DNA from 4 places in the Vibrio sp. Vf1514 genome. Region 3 is predicted to be linked to each of the others. Evidence: predicted binding sites of a transcription regulator. Region 3 holds the regulator's gene; each other region holds the start of a gene.
The links. Region 3 encodes PurR, which represses purine synthesis genes. Its sites were predicted from a motif close to TNANGNAAACGTTTNCNTNA; they were not measured.

Region 1: the regulator PurR is predicted to act here: its motif matches at 5,233-5,252, upstream of ACS18Q_RS04505 (NupC/NupG family nucleoside CNT transporter).
Region 2: the regulator PurR is predicted to act here: its motif matches at 5,007-5,026, upstream of purE (5-(carboxyamino)imidazole ribonucleotide mutase).
Region 4: the regulator PurR is predicted to act here: its motif matches at 4,298-4,317, upstream of glpX (class II fructose-bisphosphatase).

What each region holds. Positions count from the first base shown of each region.
Region 1 is NZ_CP197267.1:954,139-961,315, forward strand. Features, by position in the region: gene ACS18Q_RS04470 (M3 family metallopeptidase) at 1-695, shown strand, start outside; gene minE (cell division topological specificity factor MinE) at 748-1,011, opposite strand; gene minD (septum site-determining protein MinD) at 1,018-1,830, opposite strand; gene minC (septum site-determining protein MinC) at 1,852-2,514, opposite strand; gene ACS18Q_RS04490 (YcgL domain-containing protein) at 2,716-2,994, shown strand; gene ACS18Q_RS04495 (lytic murein transglycosylase) at 3,020-3,991, shown strand; gene ACS18Q_RS04500 (LysR family transcriptional regulator) at 4,143-5,090, shown strand; gene ACS18Q_RS04505 (NupC/NupG family nucleoside CNT transporter) at 5,300-6,505, shown strand; gene folD (bifunctional methylenetetrahydrofolate dehydrogenase/methenyltetrahydrofolate cyclohydrolase FolD) at 6,588-7,177, opposite strand, start outside.
Region 2 is NZ_CP197267.1:41,392-48,568, forward strand. Features, by position in the region: gene ACS18Q_RS00195 (LysM peptidoglycan-binding domain-containing protein) at 1-1,085, shown strand, start outside; gene dprA (DNA-processing protein DprA) at 1,085-2,200, shown strand; gene ACS18Q_RS00205 (DUF494 family protein) at 2,203-2,679, shown strand; gene ACS18Q_RS00210 (DNA topoisomerase family protein) at 2,705-3,283, shown strand; gene ACS18Q_RS00215 (5-(carboxyamino)imidazole ribonucleotide synthase) at 3,317-4,450, opposite strand; gene purE (5-(carboxyamino)imidazole ribonucleotide mutase) at 4,454-4,939, opposite strand; gene ACS18Q_RS00225 (L-threonylcarbamoyladenylate synthase) at 5,138-5,695, shown strand; gene hemF (oxygen-dependent coproporphyrinogen oxidase) at 5,715-6,629, shown strand; gene aroE (shikimate dehydrogenase) at 6,691-7,177, shown strand, end outside.
Region 3 is NZ_CP197267.1:1,854,227-1,861,403, reverse strand. Features, by position in the region: gene glgA (glycogen synthase GlgA) at 1-1,130, shown strand, start outside; gene ACS18Q_RS08575 (alpha/beta fold hydrolase) at 1,276-2,085, shown strand; gene ACS18Q_RS08570 (putative signal transducing protein) at 2,127-2,450, opposite strand; gene ACS18Q_RS08565 (TVP38/TMEM64 family protein) at 2,452-3,138, opposite strand; gene ACS18Q_RS08560 (TfoX/Sxy family DNA transformation protein) at 3,261-3,851, opposite strand; cyclic di-GMP riboswitch class I at 3,969-4,054, opposite strand; gene purR (HTH-type transcriptional repressor PurR) at 4,214-5,224, opposite strand; gene torD (molecular chaperone TorD) at 5,498-6,145, opposite strand; gene torR (two-component system response regulator TorR) at 6,367-7,074, shown strand; gene elyC (envelope biogenesis factor ElyC) at 7,172-7,177, opposite strand, start outside.
Region 4 is NZ_CP197267.1:2,933,277-2,940,453, forward strand. Features, by position in the region: gene ACS18Q_RS13640 (O-succinylhomoserine (thiol)-lyase) at 1-161, shown strand, start outside; gene ACS18Q_RS13645 (bifunctional aspartate kinase/homoserine dehydrogenase II) at 161-2,572, shown strand; gene metF (methylenetetrahydrofolate reductase) at 2,850-3,737, shown strand; gene zapB (cell division protein ZapB) at 3,823-4,065, opposite strand; gene glpX (class II fructose-bisphosphatase) at 4,380-5,387, shown strand; gene pfkA (6-phosphofructokinase) at 5,452-6,414, opposite strand; gene fieF (CDF family cation-efflux transporter FieF) at 6,677-7,177, opposite strand, start outside.

The DNA.
Region 1 (7,177 bases), 900 kb from region 3:
ACTGGCTGAAAACCTACGCCTTCAATGCTCAAGGTGAAGTGGTGCCGGATGAGGTCATCAAAGCCATGGTTTACAGCCGTCAGCCATTTAAGGCGTACGAAGAGCGTAGCATTTTGTTGGTGCCGTACTTTGAACGCGCGCTGTATCAATTGCCGGATGAGGCGCTGACGCCAGCGCGCATTACGGCGCTGATGCGTGAGACGGAGCAACGTATTATTGGTTTGGCGTGCAGTCCGCGTCCGCTGCTGGCGATTCCCCACTTGTTGTCGGACGAATCGGCATGTGCGTATCACGGTTACTTGTTGGCACACATGGCGGTTTACCAGACCCGCGCGTATTTCTTGGATCAATTCGGTTACTTAACCGACAACCCGCATATCGGTCCGCTATTGGCGCAGCACTATTGGCATGATGGCAACCAAGTGTCGCACAACGAGACGATCATTCGTCTTACAGGGGAAGGCTTTAACGCCAAGTATCTGGCCGACATGTGTAATCAATCTGCCGAGCAAGCGTGGCAAAGTCAGCTCAAGAAAATTGAAGGGTTGTCTGCGCGTCAGCAAGCACCTGTCGCGTCACTCAATGCGACGATTCGCGTCGTGGATGGCGCGCAAGAGCTGGCGAGCAACGTGGTGTCCGACGAACAGATGTGCGCGCAGTTTGAGTCATATATTGCTGAGCACTACGGCTGTTAACGAAATGACGCCGTCTCACAATGAAAAAGAGCCGACTCAGTCGGCTCTTTTTTTACTTTTCGTCATCCGGTAGCTTGACGTTCAGCTCCAGCACAGAGATGTCGTCATCTTTGTGTTCAAAGGAGAGCTCAACCATGCTCGGATCAATCGCGACATATTTGGCGATCACTTTCAGAATGTCTTCTTTCAACTGAGGCAGATACGTCGGCGCTGGATCGTTCTGGCTGCGACGTTCAGCGACAATGATTTGCAAACGCTCTTTGGCAAGACTGGCTGAAGTTTTCTTTTGTGGTCGGAAAAATTCAAGTAATGACATTGTGCTTTAGCCCCCAAAAAGTCGTTTAAAGATGCCTTTTTTCACTTCGGTCAGGAAACGAAACTCAACAGTTTGCCCCAGCAAACGCTCGACCGTGTCGTCGTAAGCTTGGCCTGCATCGGATTGGTCGTCAAAGATCACCGGTACGCCTTTGTTCGACGCATTCAGCACCGCTTGGCTTTCTGGAATCACACCCAACAGTGGCACGTGTAGAATTTCTTCGACGTCTTCCACGCTCAGCATGTCACCTTGTGTCACACGCGCTGGGCTGTAACGTGTCAGCAGTAGGTGCTGTTTGACGGGCTCTAACCCTTGTTCTGCACGCAGTGATTTCGAATCCAGAATGCCCAGAATGCGGTCAGAGTCACGCACAGACGAGACTTCAGGGTTGGTGGTCACAATCGCTTCATCGGCGTAGTACAGCGCCATCAGTGCACCTTGCTCGATGCCTGCGGGTGAATCGCAGATGATGAATTCAAAGTCCATTGCTTTGAGTTCATTGAGCACACGCTGCACGCCATCTTTGGTCAGCGCGTCTTTGTCGCGGGTCTGAGAGGCGGGAAGAATGAACAGGTTTTCGTTGCGTTTATCTTTGATCAGCGCTTGGTTTAAGGTGGCTTCACCGTTGATAACGTTAACGAAGTCATACACCACGCGGCGTTCACAGCCCATGATGAGATCCAAGTTACGCAGACCGATATCGAAATCGATCACCGCAGTTTTCTTGCCCTTGAGTGCTAAGCCTGACGCAATGGCTGCGCTGGAGGTCGTTTTACCGACGCCGCCTTTTCCTGACGTAACGACAATGATGCGTGTCATTTAATAATTTCCTTTCGAATTTTAAATGGTGAGTAGTTCAAAATGGAGTGACTCTTCAGTCATGCTGAGCATCACTTTCTTCTGCCAGAACTCACTTTCAATCTGTTCACTCAGCCAGTAGTTACCCGCGATGGACACCAGCTCAGCTTGTAAATCATGACAGATAATTCTTGCTTCTTTTTGACCACTGGCGCCGGCAATCGCTCGGCCGCGCAGTGTGCCATGAATATGAATCGAGCCATCGGCAATCACTTCAGCACCGGGGCTCACGTGATTGAGGATCACTAAATCGCCATCTTTGGCGTACACCTGCTGTCCGGAGCGAATGGGCGTACGGACGATGGTTGTTGGCGCCATTTTTGCCGGCGCTTTCGCTGGGTTGTTGCTGGCGGTCATCACGGCAAAACCGGCTTCCGACGCCAACGACTGACAGCGTTTATCTTTGCAGCCCGTGACACCGACCGGGATCAAACCCGCGTCGCTAATGCCATGTTTGAGGGCGAGAAAGTCGATGTCGCCATCCACTTTCGAAATATTGATCACCACCGGTGCGTTGGCGAAGAACGCCGGGGCTTGCGCCACTTTCTGTTTCAGAAATTCGACCGTGTTGGCGATTTGGTTGTCAGAAAGGTGCAAAACTGACAAAGTAAAGCTACTACCTTTTAGGTCAGGTGTATTAGACATCGTAACGTTGACCTCAATAAACTCTTGGCTACATAGGAAAGAGCGTTGCCCGAGACTAGGGAAGTCATGTTATATTCAGCGCCTAGACGCAGCAAGTCATCTTGCGGTCAAATGAGTGATTTAGACTCAATTTTATCAAAAGTTGATCATTTATAGACAAATTCAGCCGCGACGCGGGTTCAAGACAACAAAAGGCTTCTCATGCTTTGTTCTATCTACAAAAGTTCTAAGAAAGACGGTACCTATCTCTACATCCCGAAACGCGACGATTTTTCACAGGTCCCTGACACTCTGATGCAGATGTTCGGTAAACCTGTGTTCGTGATGCTGGTGAACCTCGAAAAACGTCAGCTCGCGCAGGTGAATGTGGATAAAGTGAAAGCGTCGCTGCAAGAGCAAGGCTTCTTCTTGCAACTGCCACCACCACCAGAGAATTTGTTAGAAAAATACAAAGAAGAAAAGGCTCAGCGCAAATCCTGAGCAAGGATGACTCGGGGAGGGCATCTTGAAAAAATTATTGTCAGTGATTCTGGGATTCACACTTTCCGCACCGGTATTGGCGAACGATTTAAGCTTCGAACAATACGTCGAAGGCCTCAAACAGCAAGCGCGTCAGGAAGGCATTTCTGAGCAAATATTGAGTGACGCGTTTCACGATGTGCAATTTAAACCTCGTGCGGTGGTGGCTGACCGCAATCAGCCAGAGAAAAAGCTGACCTTGGATGAATACATTCCACGTGCCGTGCCTGCGTGGAAAGTGAACCAAGCGCAAGCACTGTACGAAAAGCATTACGATGAACTGCAACGCATTGGCAAGGCGTACGGCGTGCAGCCGCGCTTTATTGTCGCGCTGTGGGGGGTAGAAAGTAACTTTGGTGCGCACATGGGGCGTTACAAGGTGATTGATGCCTTATCAACCATGGCGTATGAAGGTCGCCGTGAAGAGTTCTTCCGCAAAGAAACCATGGCTGCTTTGCAGATCCTGCAACAAGGCCACATCAATGCCGAGGACATGAAAGGCTCATGGGCTGGCGCGATGGGGCAATGTCAATTCATGCCGAGTTCGTTTTTAGCGTTCGCCGCTGATGGTGATGGCGATGGCAAGAAAGACATCTGGGGCAGCAAAGAAGACGTTTTTGCGTCAACCGCGAACTACCTCAGCCAATCCGGCTGGGATGATAAGTACACGTGGGGACGCCAAGTGAAAATTCCCAAAGGGTTTGATCACACACTGGAAGGCCGTCAGGCTGAAAAAGGCAAGTTCTTGCAAGAGTGGAGCAAACTGGGCATCACACGTTATGACGGTAAGCCTCTGCCGAAACTCGATGAAGACGTGAAAGCGTGGCTGATCATGCCGGATGATGAAAGTGGTCGTATTTATCTGGTGTACAACAACTACAATGTCCTGATGAAGTGGAACCGCTCGTATTACTTTGCGCTCGCGGTGAGCCATTTAGCGGACCGCATCAAGTTTTAACCTCAAAGGGCTCGCGAGAGCCCTTATTGCTAATTACCGATTACTTATCGCTGATTAGTTATGACTGATTACTTATGACTGAATGCGTTTTGCTTTCAGCCCGTTCCCAACATCGCGCTGTTCGGTGTTGCAAGCCACAACAGGAGTTGCCGTGTTAGCCGACCGAGCCAGTCAGATGGTGATGTTCGCCGCGTTAATCAAACATCAGAGCTTTACGGCAGCGGCGCGCAATTTGGGCGTGTCGGTGTCGCACGTCAGTAAGCAACTGGCGCAACTGGAAGCGTCGGTGGGGATTAAACTGGTGCAGCGTACGACGCGCAGTTTTACCGTCACCGAAGCGGGGGAGTCTTTCTACCGCCATTGTGAGCAGTTGGTAGCGCTGGTGAGCGATGCGGACAACGAACTGGTGAACCAGCGCGAAGAAGTTTCGGGGCTGCTGCGGCTGGGCTTGTCTCAATCATTTGGCTCGCTGCATGTGCTGCCTGCGCTGGAAGAGCTGCGTCAGCAGTATCCGAATTTGCAGGTTGAAGTGCACCTGTTCGACTACAAGATTGACATGTTGAGCGAAGGGCTCGATTTGTGGATCACCAGCAATGAACACCTGCCGGAAGGTTATATTGCTCAGCGACTTGCGGAGTGCAAATTTGTCGTGGCAGCGTCGCCAGATTACCTACTGCATCATTCGACGCCGCAATTACCCAACGATCTGTTGGATCACAATTGCTTGATCTATCGCAGTTGGGATCGAGACTACACACGCTGGGCATTTCGTAACCGTGAGCAGCAGTTGAGCATCAAAGTTTCCGGCAACTATTCAGTCGATTTGGCTGAAGCGGTGCGTGATGCAGCGGTGTCTGGGTGGGGGATTGCGTATTTGGCGACTTACCTCATCCGCGATGAATTTCGTACGGGTAAACTGATTCAACTGTTGCCGGACTGGCAAGCGAGTCAAAACATGCCATTTTATGCGGTGTATCCAAGTCGGCAGCATCTCCCGAAGAAAACCTCAGCGGTGATTGAATTCCTCAAGCAGAAAATTGGCGAACCGTGTTATTGGGATACGAAACTGGAACCGTATGTTCGCTTGCCGATGTTGTGAGCGATTATTTCTCGGTCTCAAAACATTTTTTCCATATGGAAAAACAAGGTAAAAGCAAACGTTTAATAAACGTAAAATCAATGAGTTAATCTTCACGCTCATTTCTCCTCTTTTCTGAACACACGCAATTAACAAACTCGAGTTGCGCACACGTTTTCCTGCTATACAATCCGACGCCTTTCCGGTTTCCCTTTTATTTGGATGGCGTTATGTCTTCTCTCATTGGTGTTGTGGCAATCTTGGTGATTGCTTGGCTACTTTCTACAGATAGAAAAAATATTAATCTGCGTACGGTTGCGGGGGCATTTGCGCTGCAAGTGATTTTTGCGCTGTTGGTGCTGTATGTGCCAGCGGGCAAAGAAGTACTGCATACCGTGACGGAAAGTGTGTCGAATCTGATCAACTACGGCCAGGAAGGCATTGCGTTTATTTTTGGTGGCCTTGCGACCGGCAGCGTCGGTTTTGTGTTCGCTGTGAACGTGCTGGGCATCATCGTGTTCTTCTCCGCCCTGATCTCGGGCTTGTACCACATTGGCTTGATGCCGAAAGTGATCAACCTGATTGGCGGTGGCATTCAAAAGCTGCTGGGCACTGGCCGTGCGGAGTCGCTGTCTGCAACTGCCAACATCTTTGTGGGCATGGTCGAAGCGCCGCTGGTGGTTAAACCGTACCTGAAGCAGATGAGTGATTCACAATTCTTCGCAGTGATGACCTGTGGTTTGGCATCGGTTGCGGGCGGTACGCTGGTGGGCTATGCCTCACTGGGTGTGGATTTGAGCTACCTGATCGCGGCGGCGTTTATGTCTGCGCCTGCGGGCTTATTGATGGCCAAGTTGCTGGTACCAGAGCAAGGCACTGTTGATGTGCACGTGGATACCAACGAGCTGGATCTGCCAAAAGCGACCAACGTGGTGGAAGCGGTGGCTGATGGCGCGATGTCGGGGGTTCGTATCGCGGTCGCTGTGGGCGGAACGCTGCTGGCGTTTGTCAGTGTGATTGCGCTGCTCAACGGCATGCTGGGTTGGGTCGGTGGCCTGTTTGGTATCGAACTGAGCTTCCAACTGATTCTGGGTTACCTGTTCGCCCCACTGGCGTGGCTGATTGGTATTCCATGGAACGAAGCCATCACGGCAGGTTCTCTGATCGGCAATAAGATCGTGGTCAACGAGTTTGTGGCCTTCATCCAACTGATGGACGTGCAATCGCAATTGAGCGCTCACTCACAAGCGATCGTCACTTTTGCCTTGTGTGGTTTTGCCAACATTTCCAGCATGGCGATTCTGATTGGTGGTCTGGGCAGCTTGGTGCCTGAGCGCCGCAGCTTTATCTCAAAATACGGTTTTCGTGCCATTGCCGCTGGCGTTCTGGCCAACCTGATGAGTGCGTCGATTGCCGGTGTGATTTTGTCGCTGTAATCGCAAGCGTTATTCGACGCCCGATAAAAAAGAACCCCAGCCTTGGCTGGGGTTCTGTGCATTTACCGCTGAAGAAACGACATCACTTTTGGGTGTGGTATTGCTCACAGGCCAACATGGTGTTTTCGATCAGGCTGGCAACGGTCATTGGGCCAACTCCGCCCGGAACCGGGGTGATGAAGCTGGCGCGCGTGCGCGCTACATCGTATTCCACGTCACCAATCAGTTTACCGGTATCAAGACGGTTAATGCCGACATCGATCACCACGGCGCCTTCTTTAATCCACGCGCCAGGAATGAAGTTCGGTTTACCTACTGCAACCACCAGCACATCGGCTTGACGAACGTGGTGTTCGAGATCTTTGGTGAAACGGTGACAGGTGGTGGTGGTGCAACCGGCCAGTAACAGTTCCAGTGTCATCGGGCGACCGACAATGTTGGAAGCACCCACGATGACCGCGTGTTTGCCGCGCAGTGGAATGTTGTAACGATCCAGCAGTGTGATGATGCCTTTCGGTGTGCAAGAGCGCAGTTTGGGAATGCGCTGCGCCAAACGACCCACGTTGTATGGGTGGAAACCGTCGACGTCTTTTTCGGGAATGATGCGCTCTAACACGTGTGTTGAATCGATGCCCGCAGGCAGCGGCAACTGAACCAGAATACCGTCGATTT
Region 2 (7,177 bases), 1.4 Mb from region 3:
TATCCCCCCGATTATGGCCCGTTTGGTTGGCTTCATTGAGCGTTTGGGCGCAGCCTGCCCCGCCATTGGCGTTGAAAAAAGATGCGCCGACAACCTACACCGTGGTTCAAGGGGACACCTTATGGGACATTTCGGCGTTGTATCTCGACAGCCCTTGGTTGTGGCCGCGTTTGTGGCAAATCAACCCCGAGATCCACAATCCGGATTTGATTTATCCCGGCGATAAACTGACCTTGATTTGGCGCGACGGCCAGCCACTGTTGAGTCTCAAACCGATGGTGACGTTGAGCCCCAAAGTGCGTGTGGTAGAAAAACAATCCCTGCCTGCGGTGGATGAAGGGCTCTTGTTGCCGTATTTGCAAAATGACCGCTTAGTGAACAGCGCAGCGCTGACCCAAAGCTTGCGCGTGATGGGGGCGGGCGATGGACGACAATACCTCACGGCATCTGAGGCCGTGTACATTCCTGGCCCACAAACGCATGCGCATTGGGGGATTTATCGACCGATGGCCGAGTTTGTTCGAGACGATCAGGCGATGACGGCGATGCGCTTAATTGCCACGGCAGAGCTGGGTGAAAGCGGCCAGAACACCAGCGCGTTGCGGGTGCGTCAATTACGACATGAAATTCGCGTCAATGACATCGTCTTGCCAGAAACGGGGTTGGAAAGCCTCAACCTCACCACCTCTTTTTTCCCGCAACCAGCGCCGACTCAGTTGCAAGCCCGTATTCTTGGCGCGCTTGAAGGCAGTCAGTATGCCGGGCAACATGATGTGGTGGTGATCGACAAAGGCACGAATGATGCGTTGGTGCAGGGCAGCATGTTTACGCTCTATCACGCAGGTGTCTCGGTGTACGCGGATGATGGTCAGTATCGCTACGAGGCCAAGCGCGGCGATGATGAGGTGGCATTGCCTGCTCACCCCATTGGCAGTTTGATGGTGATTCGTCCTTATGCTGCGTTTAGTCTGGCGTTGGTCACGGAAAGCCGTGAGCCGATCGATATTACCGTGTTGGCGGTGGCGCCTGAGGCGGCGGATTTGGACGTGGCGGCAAACGTGCCCCACGCTGAGCCGGCGAGTTAATGCTAGAACGTGATCTGGCGGCGTGGCTGGCATTTAGCTTTGCTCCCCAATTGGGAATGCATCGATTACAGCGTTTGGCCAGCCGCCATGCGTTACATGACCTCAAACAACAGCTGGGTCGAGAAGGCGAAGCGGCCGGGCTCAAAGCCCATCAGATTGACTACCTACAGCAGCAAGCGGATCGTGAAGTTGATGCTTGCCTGCTTTGGTGTCAGCAAGCGGAACATCGCCACATCGTGACCCCATTTCATGCCCATTATCCGGCGCGATTAAAAGAGATTGCCGCAGCGCCTCCGGTGCTGTTTGTGGCCGGTCGACTTGACACGCTGTGCGCGCCACAAATCGCGATTGTGGGCAGCCGCAATGCCAGTATCGACAGTCAACACATCGCTCATCAATTTGCTGCGCAACTGGTTGAACATGGTTTGGTGGTCACCAGTGGGTTGGCGCTGGGCATCGATGGTTATGCCCATGATGGCGCCCTGAAAGCGGGCGGCGAAACCATCGCGGTATTGGGTTCAGGGTTGGGATGTATTTATCCGGCGCGTCATCGCACGTTGGCGGAGCGGATTATGGCCAGTGGGGCGGTGGTGTCGGAGTTTCGCCCGGATGCCAAACCGCGGCCTGATCACTTTCCGCGTCGCAATCGTATTATTAGTGGCTTGTCGTTGGGTGTTCTGGTGGTGGAAGCGGCCGAGAAAAGTGGCTCGCTCATCACCGCGCGTTACGCTGTTGAACAGAGCCGAGAGGTGTTTGTGGTCCCGGGCTCGATTCGTCATCCCAATTGCCATGGCAGTAACCAGTTGATTCGGCAAGGCGCGTGTCTGGTTCAGCACATCGACCACATACTCGATGAGGTTGGCCCCATGATGGATTGGAGCCGAAATCAGTCACAACCTGAGCAGACAGAACTTTTTTCTTGCTCATATCACGAAGAAGAATTGCCATTTCCCGAGCTGTTAGCTAACGTAGGGGAAGAGGCTACACCAGTTGATATTCTTGCAAACAGGACCCATATACCTGTCCAGGATGTCATGATGCAGCTCCTGGAGCTTGAGCTTTCAGGGCATGTTGTTGCAGTTTCCGGTGGCTATATTCGTAAGGGGAGGGGCTAGCTATGATGATGGATATTCTGATGTATCTATTTGAAACTTACATCCATAGCGATGCAGAGTTACAAGTGGATCAAGATGAACTCGAAGATGAACTGCTTCGAGCGGGATTTCACCAAAAAGACATCTATAAAGCCCTTCACTGGTTAGAAGAGCTGGCTGCGTTGCAGCAGACTGATGCACATTCCGCGATCGCAACCAGCGCGGCGACCTCTGTGCGTATTTACACCGCACAAGAAATGGAGCGTTTGGATACCGAATCGCGTGGTTTTCTGATGTTCCTTGAGCAGATCAAAGTGCTGACGCCTGAAACGCGTGAGATGGTGATTGATCGTGTCATGGGCTTGGAAACCAATGAGTTTGAACTCGATGACCTGAAGTGGATCATTCTGATGGTGCTGTTTAACGTGCCGGGGAATGAAAATGCTTACACGCTAATGGAAGAGCTGCTGTACAGCAAAGAGCAAGGTATTGTGCATTAAGCAGATCGGCGCGTGAGTAGTCCCCATGAGCGGTAAAATTGATCACCAGTTATTTTCAGCACAGGCGCTGACGCAAGAACCGTGTCCAAAATGCGGCGCAGCGTTACAACTGCGTCACGGCAAACACGGTCCTTTTCTTGGGTGCAGCCAGTATCCCGGCTGCGACTTCATCAAACCCCTGCATCAAAACGATGGTCACATCATCAAAGAGCTGGGTGTGCCGTGCCCAGCATGTGGGCATGAGTTGGTGTTGCGTCAGGGACGTTACGGCATGTTTATTGGCTGCAGTCATTACCCAGCGTGTCACCACATCGAATCATTTGATACAGCGCCTCAGGCGCAGGCCGAGGAAACGCAAATCCCCTGTCCGGATTGTGGTAAAGGCCATTTGGTTGAACGCAAAAACCGCTTTGGGAAAGTGTTCTATGCCTGTGATGCGTTTCCCAAATGCAAGTTTGCACTCAATCAACCACCCATGGTGGGGCAATGCGAGGCGTGCGGTTATCCGTTGCTGATTGAAAAGAAACTCGCCAATGGCACCAAGTATCAGTGTGCCGATAAAAAATGCGGTCACACCCAAACGGAAATAAAAAACGGCGCTTAATTGCGCCGTTTTTGTCCGTATGAAATGCTGGGGTTAGTGCTTGATTTGCTGAGCGACGGCCTGCACCGCCGGAAAAGCTTTGGGATCGAGAACTGCTGCCAGTTGACATAGTTTACGCTGCAATTCGCCACTGTAATCTGCAGTGACGTTGATGTGGCCCATTTTGCGTCCGGGACGTTTGTCTTTGCCGTACCAGTGAATGTGGCAGCCTTCCATCGCCAGTAGCGCTTCGGGCAAGGTGTCTTCACCCAGGATGTTAATCATCGCTGTTTCGCGAACCAGTTTGGTACTCCCCAATGGTAGCCCACACACCGCACGCAGATGATTTTCAAACTGACAGGTTTCTGCGCCTTGCTGTGTCCAGTGGCCAGAGTTGTGCACGCGCGGGGCAATTTCATTGACCAGCAACGTCTCCTGGACGTCGAAAAACTCCAGCGCCAGCACGCCAACGTAATTCAGGCTTTCAGCCACGGCAGTAAACATCTGCTTCGCTTGCTCTTGTAATTCTGGCGCATCAATAGCGGTCGACAGGCTGAGGACGCCGTTCACGTGCACATTCTCGGCCAGTGGATAGACCGCAATCTCGCCATCTTTGCCACGCGCGCCGACCAGTGACACTTCGCGGTCAAAGGGCACGAATTCTTCCGCCACAATCGCCTGATGCTCAGACGCCGCCAGTGCTTGTGCCATGTCGGCCCATATTGCGTCGCTGTCTTGTGGAGTTTTGAGGCGCCATTGACCTTTGCCATCGTAACCACCCAAGGCGGTTTTCAGCACCATGGGAATGCCGACGTCATCAATCGCAGCATCAAATTCAGCGCGGTTGGTGATCACTGCGTATTTGGCGTTGCGTACGCCTGCGTTGTCCAGCAGCGCTTTTTCCAGACGGCGATCGCCACCGGCTTTAATCGCGTCGGTACTTGGCAGAAATTTTCCGCTGCGCTCACACACGGCCAATACATCGTGAGGAATGTGTTCAAATTCAGCGGTAATCACATCCGCACCGGCAATTGCCTGTTCCAAACCATGGCCCAGCACCGCCTGAGTCAGCGGATGCACCACGTTCTGGGTATTGACGTCAAAGGCGGAAATGTCAAGGTTGAGCGGTGCCCCGGCCAGAGACATCATGCGCGCGAGTTGACCGGAACCTAAGACTAATACGTGCATGGATTAGTCCTCGGCTGGGTTTGGGTGAGCCAGTACGGCTTCGGTTTGTGCGGCGCGGAACGCTTCCACTTTTGCCATCACGCTTTCATCGAATGCACCAATGATTTGCGCGGCCAGTAACCCTGCATTTGCGGCACCCGCTTCACCAATTGCCAGCGTGCCAACCGCGATGCCTTTGGGCATCTGCACGATAGAATAAAGGGAATCGAGTCCCGATAACGCACGCGACTGCACCGGAACGCCCAACACGGGGAGGCTGGTGAATGCAGCGGTCATGCCGGGAAGGTGCGCGGCACCGCCAGCGCCAGCGATGATCACTTTTAGTCCACGCTCTTTGGCACTGGTGGCGTAATCGGCCAGAAGTTGAGGGGTACGGTGCGCGGAAACCACTTTGGTTTCGTAAGCAACACCAAATTGATCCAGCATCTCTGCTGCAAGCTTCATGGTTGGCCAATCCGATTTTGAACCCATGATAATGCCGACGGTCATCTCAAACTCCTTCAAGCGTTATAAATTAAGTGAGCGTTTGTGCGCGCATTATACGGGGATTTTGCTTTCAAGCAAACGTTTGCGCGGTGATTGAAAGCGTGGCGGTATAATTTATCCCGAATTAGATTTAGCCGTTGCGCCGGATAATTTGTACACTAGGCCGCAAATAAGAAAGTCAGCTCAATTTAGGAAACTCTGGTGAATAATTTTGAACATACACTGCAAGCGTTGCAGTCCGGTGAAGTGATCGCTTATCCCACGGAAGGTGTGTTTGGTGTCGGGTGTGATCCGGACAATCCGCAGGCGATTGAAAAGTTGCTGCAACTCAAGCAGCGTCCGGTCGAGAAGGGCTTGATTCTGATCGCGGCCTCATACCAACAACTGCTGCCTTATGTTGATGAAAGCCAACTGACGCAAGAGCAGTTGGAGCGAGTGCAATCGACTTGGCCGGGCCCGGTGACTTGGATCATGCCAGCCAGCGAGCGTGTTTCGCATTGGGTGAGCGGCCAGTTTGATACCATCGCCGTGCGCGTGACCGATCATCCGTTGGTGCAGAAGCTGTGTTTGGCGTATGGCAAGCCACTGACGTCAACCAGCGCGAATCTGTCGGGCCTGCCGCCGTGCATGACCACGCAGGAAGTCGAACAGCAACTCGGTGATCAGCTGGTGGCGATTCTGCAAGGCGAAACGGGTGGTCGTAATAAGCCCAGTGAAATTCGCGATGCCAAAACGCTCCAGGTTTTGAGACAAGGCTAAGTCAACAAAGGAAGTAACGATGCCAACCATCAATAAAGAAGCCGTCAAACAATTTCTGTTGTCGCTACAAGACAGCATTTGCCAGCAGTTGGAAGCCGTCGATGGCGGTGCCACATTTGAAGAAGATGCTTGGCATCGTGAACCTGGCGAAAAGCTCGGCGGCGGTGGTCGCACGCGCGTGATGCGCAACGGCCATGTGTTTGAACAGGGTGGGGTGAATTTCTCCCATGTGGCAGGTCAGCAGATGCCCGCATCGGCAACTGCGCACCGCCCGGAACTGGCCGGGCGCCGCTTTGAAGCCATGGGCGTGTCATTGGTGATGCATCCCAATAACCCGTACGTACCGACTTCGCACGCGAACGTGCGCTTTTTCATTGCGGAAAAAGAGGGTGAGGCGCCGATTTGGTGGTTTGGCGGCGGATTTGATCTCACGCCTTTCTATCCGTTTGAGCAAGACTGTCATGAGTGGCACCGTGTGGCAAAAGCGCTGTGCGCGCCGTTTGGTGATGAAGTCTACGCTGAGCATAAAGCGTGGTGCGATCGTTACTTCTACCTGCCGCATCGTGAGGAAACTCGCGGTATCGGTGGGTTGTTCTTTGACGATCTCAATCAGTGGAGCTTTGAGCAGTGCTTTGACTATATAAAGGCGGTCGGCAAAGGGTACACGCAGGCGTATCTGCCGATTGTTGAGCGCCGCAAAGTGACCCCGTATGGTGAACGCGAACGCGAGTTCCAGCTTTACCGCCGTGGCCGTTATGTCGAATTTAACTTGGTCTTTGACCGTGGCACGCTGTTTGGCCTGCAATCGGGTGGTCGCACCGAGTCGATTCTAATGTCGATGCCGCCGTTGGCGCGCTGGGAATACCGTTATCAGCCACAGGCGGGGAGCGCCGAAGCGGAATTACAGCAATTTTTAGTACCGCGCGAGTGGTGACAGCGCCAGTAGTGAGTGATAGGGTCGCATACAGCGACCCTCTTTTATTTCAGGCAGGAACATGGATTTTCAACACGATCAGTATGCGGTGTTCGGCAACCCGATCGGCCACAGTAAATCACCTTTCATTCATACCCTATTTGCCCGTCAAACCAATCAGGCCATGACCTACACCGCGCAACTCGCGCCCGTGGATGGTTTTGTGCAAGCCGCGACAGATTTCTTTGCCCACGGCGGTAAAGGGTGCAACATCACCGTTCCGTTTAAAGAAGCGGCGTTCACGTTTGCCTCGCGGCTGACGGAACGGGCGCAACTGGCTGGCGCGGTTAACACGCTCAAAAAACTCGATGATGGCGGCATTCTGGGGGACAACACGGATGGTGAAGGTCTGGTGCAGGATCTGATGCTGCATCAGGTGCCGTTGCAGGACGCGCGAATTCTGTTGATTGGGTCCGGCGGCGCGGCGCGTGGCGTGCTTAAGCCTTTATTAGATAAACAGCCCGCCAGCGTGACCATTACGAACCGCACCTTTGTCAAAGCGCAGCAGT
Region 3 (7,177 bases):
ACGGTGAACGTTTTGGTTTCTTCTCGGCCGCTTGCCTTGATGTGTTGCCAAAATTAAACATCAAGCCGGACATCATTCATGCCAACGACTGGCACACGGGCTTAGTCCCATTTCTGCTCAAAACACGTTACCGCGAAGATCCTTACTTTGATGGTGTGAAGAGCGTTATCACTATCCATAATGCCATGTTCAAAGGGATTTTCTCGTACCACCAGTTGGACGTGATCCCAGAACTCAACTTGTCTGGGATGGAGTTTCTACAGTATGGCCACGATCACATTAGCATGCTGCGCGCCGGTATCGCGTTCGCCGATAAAATCAATGCGGTGAGCCCGAACTATGCCTCAGAACTATTAACGCCATTGGGCTCTCATGGGTTGGTGGACGATTTTGTTCGACGAGCGCGCGATCTGCACGGCATCATTAATGGATGTGACTACACCGAGTGGAATCCGAAAACGGACCGTTACTTGCCGGCAACTTACTCTGACGATGCAACGTCGCTCAAGCAGGGAAAGATGGCGAGCAAAACGGCCTTGCAAGACGAGTTACAACTGCCTAAACGCGATGTCCCGCTGTTTGGCATGGTGTGTCGCCTGACCCATCAAAAAGGCTTCCATTACATTCTGCCGATTTTAGAACACTTCTTGCGCAACGACGTGCAACTGGTGATCGTCGGCACTGGCGAGCCAGAAGTGGCAGCGAAACTGCACAAGATCGCTGCGGCGCATGCTGACAAGTTTGCTTTCGTTGAAGCATACAGCAATCGCTTTGCACACTTAGTCGAAGCGGGTTCTGATTTCTTCCTCATGCCTTCCGAGTTTGAAGCGTGTGGTTTGAATCAGATCTATAGCATGGCCTATGGCACGTTGCCGATTGTGCGTGAAGTGGGGGGATTAAAAGATACGGTGCTGGATTACGATAAGTATCCCAACGAAGCCACTGGATTCGGTTTCCAAGAACCATCCCCTGAAGCGCTGCTTATCACCATGCAACGCGCTTTGCTGTTTTATCTGCAACATCCCGATGAAATGGTAAAAGTGCAGCAGCGCGCGATGCAGAAAGATTTCAGTTGGAAAGAATCGGCCCTTGATTATATCAAGATGTATCGGCTGGCGATTTTTGACTAACGACACACAACAGAGCGCCTCGGCGCTCTGTTTTTTTAGCGACGTAAACGATCCACCAAACAGATTTTTACATCTCCTGTGCAATTGAGGAGGCGCTTTGTGGTAGTCTTTGCGCCGTTAACAACTCGCATCTTCAGTGGTGTTCATGACTCACAGTTTGCTGTTTCACAAAACGTTCTTGCATCCGACCAGCCCGGAATGGGTGGTGTTTGTGCATGGCGCCGGAGGGAGTTCCTCCATCTGGTTCAAGCAGATCAAAGCGTATCGTCAGCATTTTAATTTGCTGTTGATTGACCTGCGCGGGCACGGACGTTCGGGTGAGTTATTCAAAGATCTGATGGCCAATCGCTATACCTTCCAAACGGTCACTCTTGATGTGTTGCGCGTGCTGGATCATCTTAAGATTCAATCGGCGCATTTTGTCGGCATGTCGCTGGGCACCATCATCGTGCGCAATGTGGCCGAAATGGCGGCAGGGCGCGTGCGTTCTATGGTTTTGGGTGGGGCAGTGACTCGGCTCAATGTGCGCTCTCAGGTGCTGGTGAAACTCGGCCATCTGAGTAAACACATCATTCCTTATATGTGGCTCTACCGGCTATTCGCTTACATTGTGATGCCACAACGTAGCCAAAAAGAATCTCGACATCTGTTTATTCGTGAAGCGAAGAACCTGTGTCAGAAAGAATTTAAACGCTGGTTCACACTCACGGCTGAAGTAAACCCGTTGATGCGCTATTTCAAAGACCGCGAGCTAGCGATCCCAACGTTGTATTTGATGGGGGAGCGGGACTACATGTTTATTCAACCGGTCAAAGAGATGGTCGCGGCGCATCGCCAAAGTGAACTACATGAAATTCCGAACTGCGGCCACGTGTGCAATGTGGAACAGCCAGAGCTATTTAATCAGGTGTCGATTCAGTTCATTCAGCAACAAGCTCGCCCGTCAGCGCATTGACACGGCTGTGCCGCGAGTTTTTCATACCGCGTCGTGATTGCTCATTCCGCGGGGTCGTCGATGTGGCCACATTGCCAGCAGATGGCAAACTGGCCTTCGTTGACCTCTCCGCAGTACGTGCAGCGCCAAGGCTGCGTGTCTTGCGCACTGAGTGGACGTTGATAATCCGCAATGATGGCTTGCGCTTTGGCATATTGGGCTTCATCCAGCAGCCAGATATATGGCTCGGTATCCTCACTCAGGGGCAATTCTCCCCGCAGACCAAATAATCCTTCACCCCGCACTTCACACTGAATGTGCGCCTGTTTGAGCAGTTCACACAACAGATGCGCGTCAGTGGGATTGTGAGCAATGTAAATCTTCATCTCAGGCAGCGTCATTTGTTGAGTAGCGCGTGATGCGGTTCATCACCCATTTCATGAGCAATGGAAACAACCCGAGCAACGCAAATGAGAGCAAAACGGCTGGTGAAATGATGCCAGAAAGTGAGTCGATCTGCGCTAGTTGTGTGCCAGCATTGATGTAGACCGCCGTGCCCGGCAACATGCCCAACTGACTGACCCAATAGTAGCGCGTTAGCGCAATCGGGCTTAATCCCATCAGCAGGTTGATCAGGAAAAATGGAAACACCGGGATAAGGCGCAGGGAGAGCAAATAAAAGGCGCCGTCTCGAGCCATGCCTTGATTGACGGCATGGAGTTTGTCGCCAAATCGAGTCTGTACCCACTCTTTTAACAGATAGCGGCTGCTCAGAAACGCCAGTGTGGCACCGATGGTGCTGGCAAATGAGACCAGTAACAGGCTGAGCCAGAAGCCGAATAATGCTGCGCCAAGCAAGGTCACAACGGCTGCACCGGGAATGGAGAACGCAGTGATGAAGACGTAACTGAGAAAGTAGATCAGCGCGGCAGTGACCACATGCTGATCAATATAGTCGGCCAGTAGTGCTTGCTGGGCTTTGGCATTGTCGAGTGTCAGGTATTGGCCAAACGTGGTCGCCAGCGCGACGATCACGGCGATTAAGATGAGGCCCAAAATCAGCTTTTTACTCATTGAAGATTCCCACGAGATGATGGTAATAGGTATACGTAACCAGACAGGGAAAAGCGATCTTTTCTTTCAAAGAAAAAGCACCCGCGAACGGATGCTTTTAGTGAAGTTGCTCTCAAAAAGGTTTACGACAAACGTTGTAACAACTCGTCGCGGCGAGTTTGAGGGATCACCGACCAGTGTTTCCCCTCAATTGCGCCTTCCAGTGCCCATAGCAGTTCTAAGCCGACATCTGAAGAATGTGATTGTCGAACGGCTTTGTATGCTTCTACGGCACCTTTCTCCTGCAGCGCTTCCACCGTTTCGATACCGGCTTTTTTCAGCATCCGTTCGGTCGCAAGGCGCAGGTTAGGGAGATCTTTCAAACGATCGGGTTTCGCCTGGGCTTGAGTCTCTCGCTCAGATTTTGCCACAGTGAGTGCCGATTTAGCGTCATCGAGAATACGGCCCGTGTCTGACCAGCAGTCTTCCGGCAAAGCGAAATACTTAGTCACTACGGGGAATCCGCGTTTTTTGTAAACATAAGGCTCGTAGCCTTGTTGCTTGAATTTTGCGGTTGAAGCGTCGTCGGCGCGAATGTGGAGTCTGTCATTGACCACCAATGCGAACATTGTGTCATCGACAAAAATCCCAAAGCCACCAAACATTGAACGAGATTTAACGCGTCCAAGTTGCTCAAAGAGCCGCATCGAATCTTTTAGTATTGGTTTATCCATGCTGTAAGTCTCGGTGTATTAATTAATACGCCACCAAAGTCAGGTCCGAGAAAGTAGCAAAAGAATGCAATGAGTGTGTCAGTTAGGAGTCAACTTCTTAATATATGCATTTTTGCCATCGGTAACCCCGCTACCTACCCAAAATTGGGTTTAGGCCGGAGGCTTTGCGTCCCACCTTTTCAGATGGTTTGCCCTGTGCGTGACATTTCCTTTAGAAAAGGATAATCAAAAGTTTGAATAAGCATCACATTTACTTGATGTAAATGTGATGTCATTCAAATATATGTCTCTAACTATTGCAACTGAATTCACACGTTTTTTGTATGAGTATGCAACATTAGATAGACAGATTTTCGGCAAAGTTATTGTTTTGTCAAGTCTTTTACGGTGTCGCGTTCAACAATCTCAGGGTGCATCTCGAATATACGGCGCTCGTGCTCTTTATCCTTGATGCGTTCCAGCAAAATTTCGAAGGCGTTTTTACCCACACGGCGTTTCGGTTGGTGGATGGTGGTCAGCGGTGGTGAGAAGTATTCGGCCAGTTCAATGTTGTCGTAACCAATCACCGACATGTCATCCGGAACGCGAATGCCACGTTGTTGTAAGCGGCTGATTAGGCCCAGTGCCATGGTGTCATTGAAACAGAATACTGCGGTCGGACGTTTGTCCATCGCGATGATTTTATCAGCTGCCAGGACAGCGGTATCACATTCAAAGTTGCCTTCCAAAATCCAGTCTTCACGCACGGGCAGATTTGCTTCTGCCATGGCACGGCGGAAACCAGCAATGCGTTCCTGACACGCAGCTTTCACGAAGTGGCCGCTTAGGCAGGCGATATCCGTATGACCTCGATCAGTCAGGTATTTCGTCGCCAGGTAACCCCCTTCTTCGGAGTTATCAATGATTTTGTCGGCTTGTGAGGTTTCTGGGCCCCAGTCCATGATCACTTTGGGAATGTCTGAGTGACTTTCCAGCATTTCCAACAGTTCTTCGGTCAGGTCAGAACACATCACTAGAATGCCGTCCACACGCTTTTCTGCCAGCATGCGGATATAGTCGCGTTGCTTTTCGTAAATGCCGCCGGTGTTACATAGAATCAAGGTGTAGCCCTGACGGTAGCAGTAGCTTTCCACTCCATCGATTACTTCAGAGAAGAAGAGGTTGGTCGATTGCGTCACGAGCATGCCGATGGTGCGAGTGGTGTTGCATTTTAAGCTGCGAGCGACCGCGCTTGGCGCGTAGTTCAGCTCTTTTACCGCTTCCATCACTTTTTCTTGTGTGGTTTCTGCAACAAAACGAGTCTTGTTGATTACGTGAGATACGGTTGTTGTTGATACGCCAGCAAGGCGTGCAACGTCTTTAATCGTAGCCATAGGTTAGTCCTGTCGATGACTGCTGAATGCGAAAAAACTTCGCGCGATCAAGTCCAGCAGCGATTAGGCGGTACACAAAGTGAAGCCTATAAGTAGTAAAAACACAAAAACCGCTTTTAAACAGCGGTTTGCATCTTCAATTCATATTTTTATCGTTTGCGGTCAAGATTCTAGACTGCTACGCGTGAACTCGCAATGAAATTCATCGGATGAGATCAAATGATCATCACAAAGTTCACGGTATATTCGTCAATTTGTGAGCACGATAGCGAACTATTCGTCGGCTAAATAAGCCAAGTCGAGTTCGAGGAATGCCACCAACAGTTCGGTCACCGCGGCATAGAAACCGAATTGATCCAGTGACTGGCAGCGCGTGGCAAATTGGGGCGCCCACCGCATTAAATGGGTTTGAATGAATGCAGCTTGTTCGGCGAATGCGCGCTCCATATGCGCCTCTTTTTCCAGCTCATTACTGCGAATGATGAGGTGGCCTAAAAAGTCGAGTTCAATCGCCAAATGGTCGGCAGGCTCATTCAATGTTTCATGCGTGGTGACGCCGTGTTTTTTCAGCAGTTCAGCCATTGCTTGCGCTGGCGTGTCGTTGAGTAATCCGGTTTGGCCGATGTACACCGAGGCGTAAGGCAGCGCGGAATCTTTATCTGATTTTAAAAACAGATCGCAAAAGTCAGCGGCAAGTTCGAGGCGTGCATCCTCACGGTCCATCAATCGGTTGAGGGCATCCACCAAATGTGTGACGGCAGCGTGCAGCCCGGCGTTTTCGCCCAGCCCGCCGAGGAAGGCGCGAATTTGAGGGGAATGATATTGTTCAATCTCTTTGTCACTGAGCTCTTTACTAAATAAGCTCGACAGCCACCAATAAATTTCGGCACGCTTTTCGTTAAAGACTTTGATTTCCTGCATGGGTTGACTCCGAATACTCTCTTCCTCTAAGTCTAAACAATAATTGTGAATAGCAATAACGCAATGCGTGAAAAAATATGAACAAATAAGTCGGTAAATTAACGGTTTGTCAGGAGATTGCTTTGAATCAATAAACTCTGATGTTTTTGGTTGAGATGCTAGAATTATGACTGTTTATGAATAGAATGACGGGTATTCATAGTGGACATAAAGTGGTGTCAATGAGCTATCACATTTTAGTTGTTGAAGACGACATCGTGACCCGCAGCAAACTGGCTGGATACTTTCAAAAAGAAGGGTATCAAGTGACAGAAGCTGAGAATGGGGTGGCGATGCGTCAGGCGCTCAGTGAGCATGACATCGACCTAGTGATGTTAGACATCAACTTACCGGGTGAAGATGGATTGCTGCTGACGCGAGAACTTCGCAGTCAATCAGATATAGGAATTATTCTGGTCACTGGACGCACGGATAGCATTGATCGAATCATTGGCCTCGAAATGGGCGCCGATGATTACGTCACCAAACCTCTTGAACTGCGTGAACTATTGGTTCGCGTAAAAAATTTGCTGTGGCGCATCGCCATCGCGGGTCGCACATTGCCAGAACCGGAACCGGACAACGATAAATTGGTGCGTTTCGGGGAGTGGACGTTTGATATTCAGCGCCGCTCATTAACGCGCAATGGCGAGCCGGTTCGACTCACCAAAGCCGAATATGAGCTATTGGTTGCGTTGTCGGCGTATCCCAATCAGGTGCTCAGTCGCGAGCGCATTTTGAATATGATCAGTCATCGAGTGGATGCGCCGAATGATCGCACTATTGATGTGTTGATCCGTCGCATGCGTGCGAAGATGGAATTTGATCCGAAGAACCCACAGATCTTTGTGACAGTTCACGGTGAAGGTTACATGTTCGCTGGTGATTAATACCAGCGAAAAGTCGCCACCGATGCGCGTAAAGATGTACATAAAAAAGACCAGCAATTGCTGGTGTTTTTTTTGTCGCTTGCGCAGCATGCCAAAGTTAGGG
Region 4 (7,177 bases), 1.1 Mb from region 3:
GTCACCCTGCGTCGATGACGCACCGCGCGATGGGCGAAGAAGCCCTCGCTGAAGCGGGCGTATCACAGCAACTGCTGCGTTTGTCGGTTGGTTTGGAAGATGCCTCTGACCTGATTGCCGATCTGGATCAGGCATTCAACAAAGCTAAGGAGGCCTTTTAATGACTCAGTCGCGTCAACTGCATAAATTTGGCGGTAGCAGTCTCGCAGACCCAGAATGTTATCAACGCGTGGCGCATATTCTGCAGGAATATTCTCAGCCCGACGATTTGGTGGTGGTGTCCGCTGCGGGCAAAACCACCAACCGGCTGATCGCGTTTCTCGATGCGTTGAATAAAGACGGTCGCATCGCGCATGAAACCCTGCAATCCCTGCGCGTATATCAAAGTGAACTGATTGAAGGCTTGTTAGAAAGCGATGCCGCCGATCGGTTACTGACCCAATTGAATGGTGAATTCGTCGCACTGGGCGAACTCACGGCGCCGCTGAGCACCGCGCAACAAGCGGCCGTGCTTGGTCATGGTGAAGTGTGGTCTTCTCGCCTGCTGGCGGCACTGCTGAACCAACTGCAACTCCCCGCTGCCGCGCAAGATGCGCGCGTGTTTCTGCGCGCTGAAAGTGGCACGCAACCCGAAGTGGATCGCGCCCGCTCTTACCCACTGCTCAAAGAAGTGTTGGCACAACACGCACATCATCGCGTGGTGATCACCGGCTTTATGGCGCAAAACGACGCAGGGGAAACCGTACTGCTCGGGCGCAATGGCTCCGATTACTCGGCAACGGTGATTGGCGCACTGGCGGAAGTCGACCGCGTGACGATTTGGAGCGATGTGGCGGGCGTCTACAGCGCCGACCCGCGTTTGGTCAGCGATGCCTGCCTGCTGCCACTGCTGCGTTTGGATGAAGCCAACGAACTGGCACGCTTGGCAGCCCCTGTATTACACAGCCGCACGTTGCAACCCGTCGCCCAAAGTGCGATGGATCTCAGCTTACGTTGCAGCTACCAGCCGGAATCCGGTTCTACGCGCATTGAACGCGTGCTGGCCTCTGGCCGCGGCGCCAAAATCATCACCTCGCTTGACGACGTGCAGCTGATCGAATTGGCATTTGCACACGGCCACACCGTTCAGCGCGCGCAACACGAAGTGCTGGAAAAACTCAAACGTGCGCAGCTTGAACCGTTGGCATTTGAAGTACAAGCCGACCAACACCACATGCGCTTGGCCTACACCGCTGAAATCGCCTCCGGCGCACTGAGCTTGCTACACGATTTGGCCATTGAGGCCGAAATCAAACTCAAAGATGGCTACGCGATGGTCGGCGCGGTCGGCGCAGGCGTCACCAAGAATGCGCACCACAGCTACGGTTTCTTCCAACAACTCAAAGCCTCGCCGGTGGAATTTGTGTGCGAAGCAGAATCGGGCTTGAGTTTGGTGGCCGTACTGCGTCAAACCGACGTTGAGCCGTTAGTCACCGGTTTGCACACGCAACTGTTTCAGGCGCAAAAACGCGTGGCACTGGCGCTGTGTGGCAAGGGCAACATCGGCTCAAGCTGGCTCAAACTGTTTGCTGAACAAAAAGATGAGCTGGAAAAACGCCACGGCATGAACTTCGAATTGGTCGCCGTCATTGACAGCCAAACTTACTGGTTCAACCCACAAGGCATCGATGCAGCCAACGTGTTGGCGCATTACAGCGATGAAGCGCTGCCAAACGATGGTCAGCAGTGGCTCAAGCAACTGGGCAACATTCAAGGCTTTGATGAAGTCGTGGTGTTGGATGTCACCGCCAGCCAAGAGTTGGCCGATCGCTATCTGGACATCGCAGAGCACGGCATGCACCTGATTTCCGCCAACAAGGTGGCTGGTTCAGCTGCGGGCGATTATTACCAGCAAGTCAAAGACGCGTTTGCCAAAATCAGCCGCCATTGGTTGTACAACGCGACCGTCGGCGCCGGCTTGCCCATCAACCACACTGTGCGCGATTTGCGTGAAAGTGGCGATGAAATCACCGCGCTATCGGGAATTTTCTCGGGCACGCTGTCGTGGCTGTTCCAGCAATACGACGGCCAAGTGCCGTTCAGTGAATTGGTCGATTTGGCGTGGCAACAAGGCTTAACCGAACCCGACCCGCGTTGTGATTTGGATGGCTCAGACGTCATGCGCAAACTGGTCATTCTGGCGCGCGAATCTGGGCTGGACATCGAACCGCAAAGCGTCCGCGTGGAATCACTGGTGCCTGAAGAGCTGCGCGCGTTGTCGCTGGATGACTTCCTCGACAAAAGCCAGTTGCTCAACGAACGCTTGGCGGAACGTCTGGCCAAGGCGCAGCGCCAAGACAAAGTGTTGCGTTATGTGGCCCGCCTCGAGAAAAATGGCAAAGCCACCGTCGGTGTGGAGGCCCTCGACAAAGAGCATGCGCTGGCGAATTTGCTGCCGTGTGACAACATCTTTGCCATCGAAAGCAAATGGTATCGCGACAACCCGTTGGTGATTCGAGGCCCGGGCGCCGGGCGAGAAGTGACGGCCGGCGCGATTCAGTCCGACCTCAACTTGCTCGCAGGTCTGCTGTAAACATGATAAAGCTCGTCAAAATGGCGAGCTTTTTGTTGTTTATTCTGTTATTAATTTCAAGGACAGAACAATTGTCGAACAGGATGGGAATGGCCGTGAATCACCGCTAACGTGCTGATAACGGTGTTGAATTCCCCTCACGATCAACATGAAAAATATTCATAATGGCAAGGTTGACATTAAAATGCATTCAAGACATTCTGTAGCCATATAGACGTCTAAACGTCAATCTTAACAGTGTTCGCGTTGTGGCATGAAGCCACAGGGAGAGAAAAAAATGGGATATACGCACGCCAGTCATATTGACGCACTAAACCAGAATATTGCTGATCTTTCAGACATCAACGTTTCGTTTGAATTTTTCCCGCCGAGCACTGCGCAAATGGAAGAAACGCTGTGGAACTCGGTGCATCGTCTCAAAACCCTGAAACCGAAATTTGTCTCGGTCACTTACGGCGCGAACTCCGGCGAACGTGATCGCACCCACTCGATCATCAAAGCCATCAAAGACCAAACCGGCCTGATTGCCGCGCCGCACCTGACCTGTATCGATGCCAGCCGCGAAGAACTAATTCAGATTGCCGACGATTACTGGCACAACGGGATTCAAAACATCGTCGCCCTGCGTGGTGACATTCCACCGGGCGGTGGCAAGCCAGACATGTACGCTTCGGACTTGGTGACGCTGCTGAAATCACGTCACGATTTCGACATCTCCGTCGCGGCTTTTCCGGAAGTCCACCCGGAAGCCAAAAGCGCCCAAGCAGACCTTCTGAACCTGAGACGAAAAGTAGATGCGGGGGCCAACCGTGCCATCACGCAGTTCTTCTTTGATGTCGAAAGCTACCTGCGTTTTCGTGACCGCTGTGTGGCGGCGGGAATTGATGTGGAAATCGTCCCGGGCATTTTGCCGGTCTCCAACTTCAAGCAGGCCTCGCGTTTTGCGGCGCAGAACCACGTCAAAGTACCGAGCTGGATGGCGAAGCAATTTGATGGGCTGGATGACGATCCAGTGACACGTCAGCTGGTCGGTGCCAGCCAAGCGATTGACATGGTGCGCATCTTGTCACGCGAGGGCGTGAAAGACTTTCACTTCTACACCCTCAACCGCGCGGAAATGACTTACGCGCTCTGCCACACGCTGGGTGTTCGTCCAAGCTTGTAAGCGACGATGAGACACAAAAAAACGCCGACAACTGTCGGCGTTTTTTATCAATTCGATATTGCGGCAAATCGCGGCAATCGGTTGATTATTCCACGTCGTCCATTTTGCCCAGCAGGTTGCGAATACGCTCTTGCCATGCAGTGTGTTCTTGTTGAATTTGTTGAGAACGTTGCTCTAGTGCTTCACGGCTCGCTTTCAGCTCGTTCGCTTCTTCGACCAGTTTCACTTTCTCTTCTTTCAGCTCTTCAACTTCCATTTGCAGTAATGCGATTGTATCAACCGCGGTTTGGATTTTTGCTTCTAGTTGTTCTAGTACTTCAAAAGACATGGTACTTACCCTTTCTTGATTCGGTTGCGGTGAACTCACTTCACTAATCGTTCCATTCTACTCAGCCAAGCGCAGAGAAACACTCACTATATTCGATATTTTGCGCTATTCGGTTAAAAAAACGGCGCAAATTGACTTCCCGCTTACTTTCGTGACGCGCAGGGGGAAACAAAGCCTGAAAAATCAGGCTATCGTAACGACTTTTGATCGAGTGCAAGTCTCGTGAGTGTCAAAAAGCAAACGTTTCCTTTCGAATATGCTAAGATCCGCCGCAAATCATTCCCCCTATTACTGATCCTTGGTTTGGAGTAAGCATGAAACGCGAATTGGCAATGGCTTTTTCACGCGTCACAGAAGGCGCGGCATTGGCTGGATATAAATGGCTTGGCCGTGGCGACAAAAACGCCGCAGATGGCGCGGCAGTAGAAGTGATGCGCACCCTATTAAACAAAACCGAAATCAAGGGTGAGATCGTCATCGGTGAAGGTGAGATCGACGAAGCGCCAATGCTGTACATCGGTGAGCACGTGGGTGTGGGCGGCGACGAAGTGGACATTGCCGTCGACCCGATTGAAGGCACGCGCATGACAGCCATGGGTCAATCCAACGCGCTGGCCGTGCTGGCCGCCGGCGAGAAAGGCAGCTTCCTCAAAGCGCCGGACATGTACATGGAAAAATTGGTGGTCGGCCCAGGCGCGAAAGGCTGTATCGACCTCAACAAACCGCTGAAAGAAAACTTGGAAAATGTGGCCGCCGCGCTGGGTAAATCCCTGAACAATTTGACCGTGATTACGCTGGCAAAACCGCGTCATGAAGCGATGATTGTCGAAATGCAACAGCTCGGTGTGCGCGTGTTCGCGGTGCCAGACGGCGACGTGGCCGCCTCAATTCTGACCTGCATGCCCGACAGCGAAGTGGACATGATGTACTGTGTGGGCGGCGCGCCGGAAGGGGTGGTGTCTGCCGCGGTGATTCGCGCGCTCGATGGCGACATGAACGGCCGTTTGCTGCCCCGTCATAAAGTCAAAGGGGAAACCGAAGACAACCGCATCTGGGGCGCTCGTGAGCTCGAACGTTGCGAACAGATGGGTGTGACCGCGGAAGTGGTGTTGAAACTCGAAGACATGGCGCGCAGCGATAATGTCATCTTCGCCGCCACCGGCATCACCAAAGGCGATTTGCTGGAAGGCATTACCCGCCAAGGCAACATCGCGACCACCGAAACCTTGCTGATTCGTGGCCGCTGCCGCACCATTCGCCGCATCAAGTCGATTCACTATCTGGAGCGTAAAGATCCAGAAGTACGCGAATTCATTCTTTAATCGCGAGCAACAAAAAAGACCGCCAAGGCGGTCTTTTTTTTCGAACTAATTGCAGGTTAAGCGCTTAGAACAGCTCTTCAGCCACCTGGAACAGATCTTTACGTACTGGACGTTTCATGTTTTCAATCGCGTCGATGATGTCGTGGTGAACCAGTTGCTCTTTTTGAATGCCCACACAACGGCCACCGTGACCTTCCATCAATAGATGAACGGCGTAGTTACCCATGCGAGACGCAAGCACGCGGTCAAACGCAGTTGGTTTACCACCCCGTTGAATGTGGCCCAAGATCGTCGCACGAGTCTCACGACCCGTCGCTTTTTCGATCTCTTTCGCCAGTTGGTTCGCATCCATCATCAGTTCAGTCAGCGCGATGATCGCGTGTTTCTTACCTTTCTTGATGCCGTCTTGAATATTAGAAATCAGCTGTTCCATATCCAAACCCGTTTCAGGCGTGATGATGTACTCACAGCCGCCTGCGATCGCAGACATCAGCGTCAAGTCACCGCAGTGACGACCCATGATTTCAACGATCGAAATACGTTGGTGAGAAGAAGACGTGTCACGCAGACGGTCAATCGCTTCGATCACGGTGTTCAGTGCAGTCAGGTAACCGATGGTGTAATCCGTGCCCGCGATGTCGTTGTCGATGGTACCTGGCAGACCGATACATGGGTAACCCATTTCAGTCAGTTTCTTCGCACCCATGTACGAACCGTCACCGCCGATCACAACCAATGCATCGATGCCGTGTGTTTTCAGGTTTTCGATCGCTTTTTCACGCACTGCTTCTTCACGGAACTGCGGGAAACGCGCAGAACCCAGGAATGTACCACCACGGTTAATCACATCAGACACGCTTGAACGGTCTAGCTGCTTGATACGACCTTCGTACAGGCCTTGATAGCCATCGTAGATGCCGAATACTTCAAGACCTGCGCCCAACGCCGTACGAACCACGCCGCGAATCGCAGCATTCATGCCTGGGGCGTCGCCGCCACTTGTCAAAATACCGATCTTCTTAATCATGCTCACCCTCGATTTTTGGGAACTTAATATAATATTTTTCGCGCCGCCCGCCCTGGATTGGCAGGCAGCAAAAGCATTCTATATCTGTGCGTTATGTTACATTTCCTAATTAGGAATACTACTGTTATTTGCACGAAATTCTGTAAGTTTGCTACTTATGTAAGAGTATTACAGTTTCGACCCACAGCGTTGTTGATTCACATCAGGATCAGGTTTTTTAGTTCAATTGGGGAAAAGATAGCCAACCTCGACCACTTTTGCCTCACCACCCTTGGAATTTTTGCTTTCGCTCTGGACCGAAGACCACAGAATACGGATCCTGATGGATTAAAACATCGGCACCGGGAAAAGTTTTGCGCAGCTTCGCTTCCACAATATCCGAGATGCGATGTGCTTCAATTAACGGAATGTTGTCATCCAATTCCAAATGCAGCTGAATGAAACGCACCGGGCCGGACATGCGTGTGCGCAGTTGATGCACGCCCATCACCCCATCAACCGAAAGCGACAAGGTGCGAATCTGCATCAGCTCATCATCAGGCAATTTGCGATCCAGCAGCGTTTGGACTGCGCCATGCGCCATGCGATAAGCGCTGTAGAGAATGTACACCCCAATCCCGACCGCAAACACCGCATCGGCCTGTTTGATGCCAAACCAACTCAGTCCGAGCGCCACCATGATTGCGCCGTTCATAAATAAATCGGACTGATAATGCAGTGAGTCGGCCGCGATGGCCTGACTGCCAGTTTTCTGCACCACGTG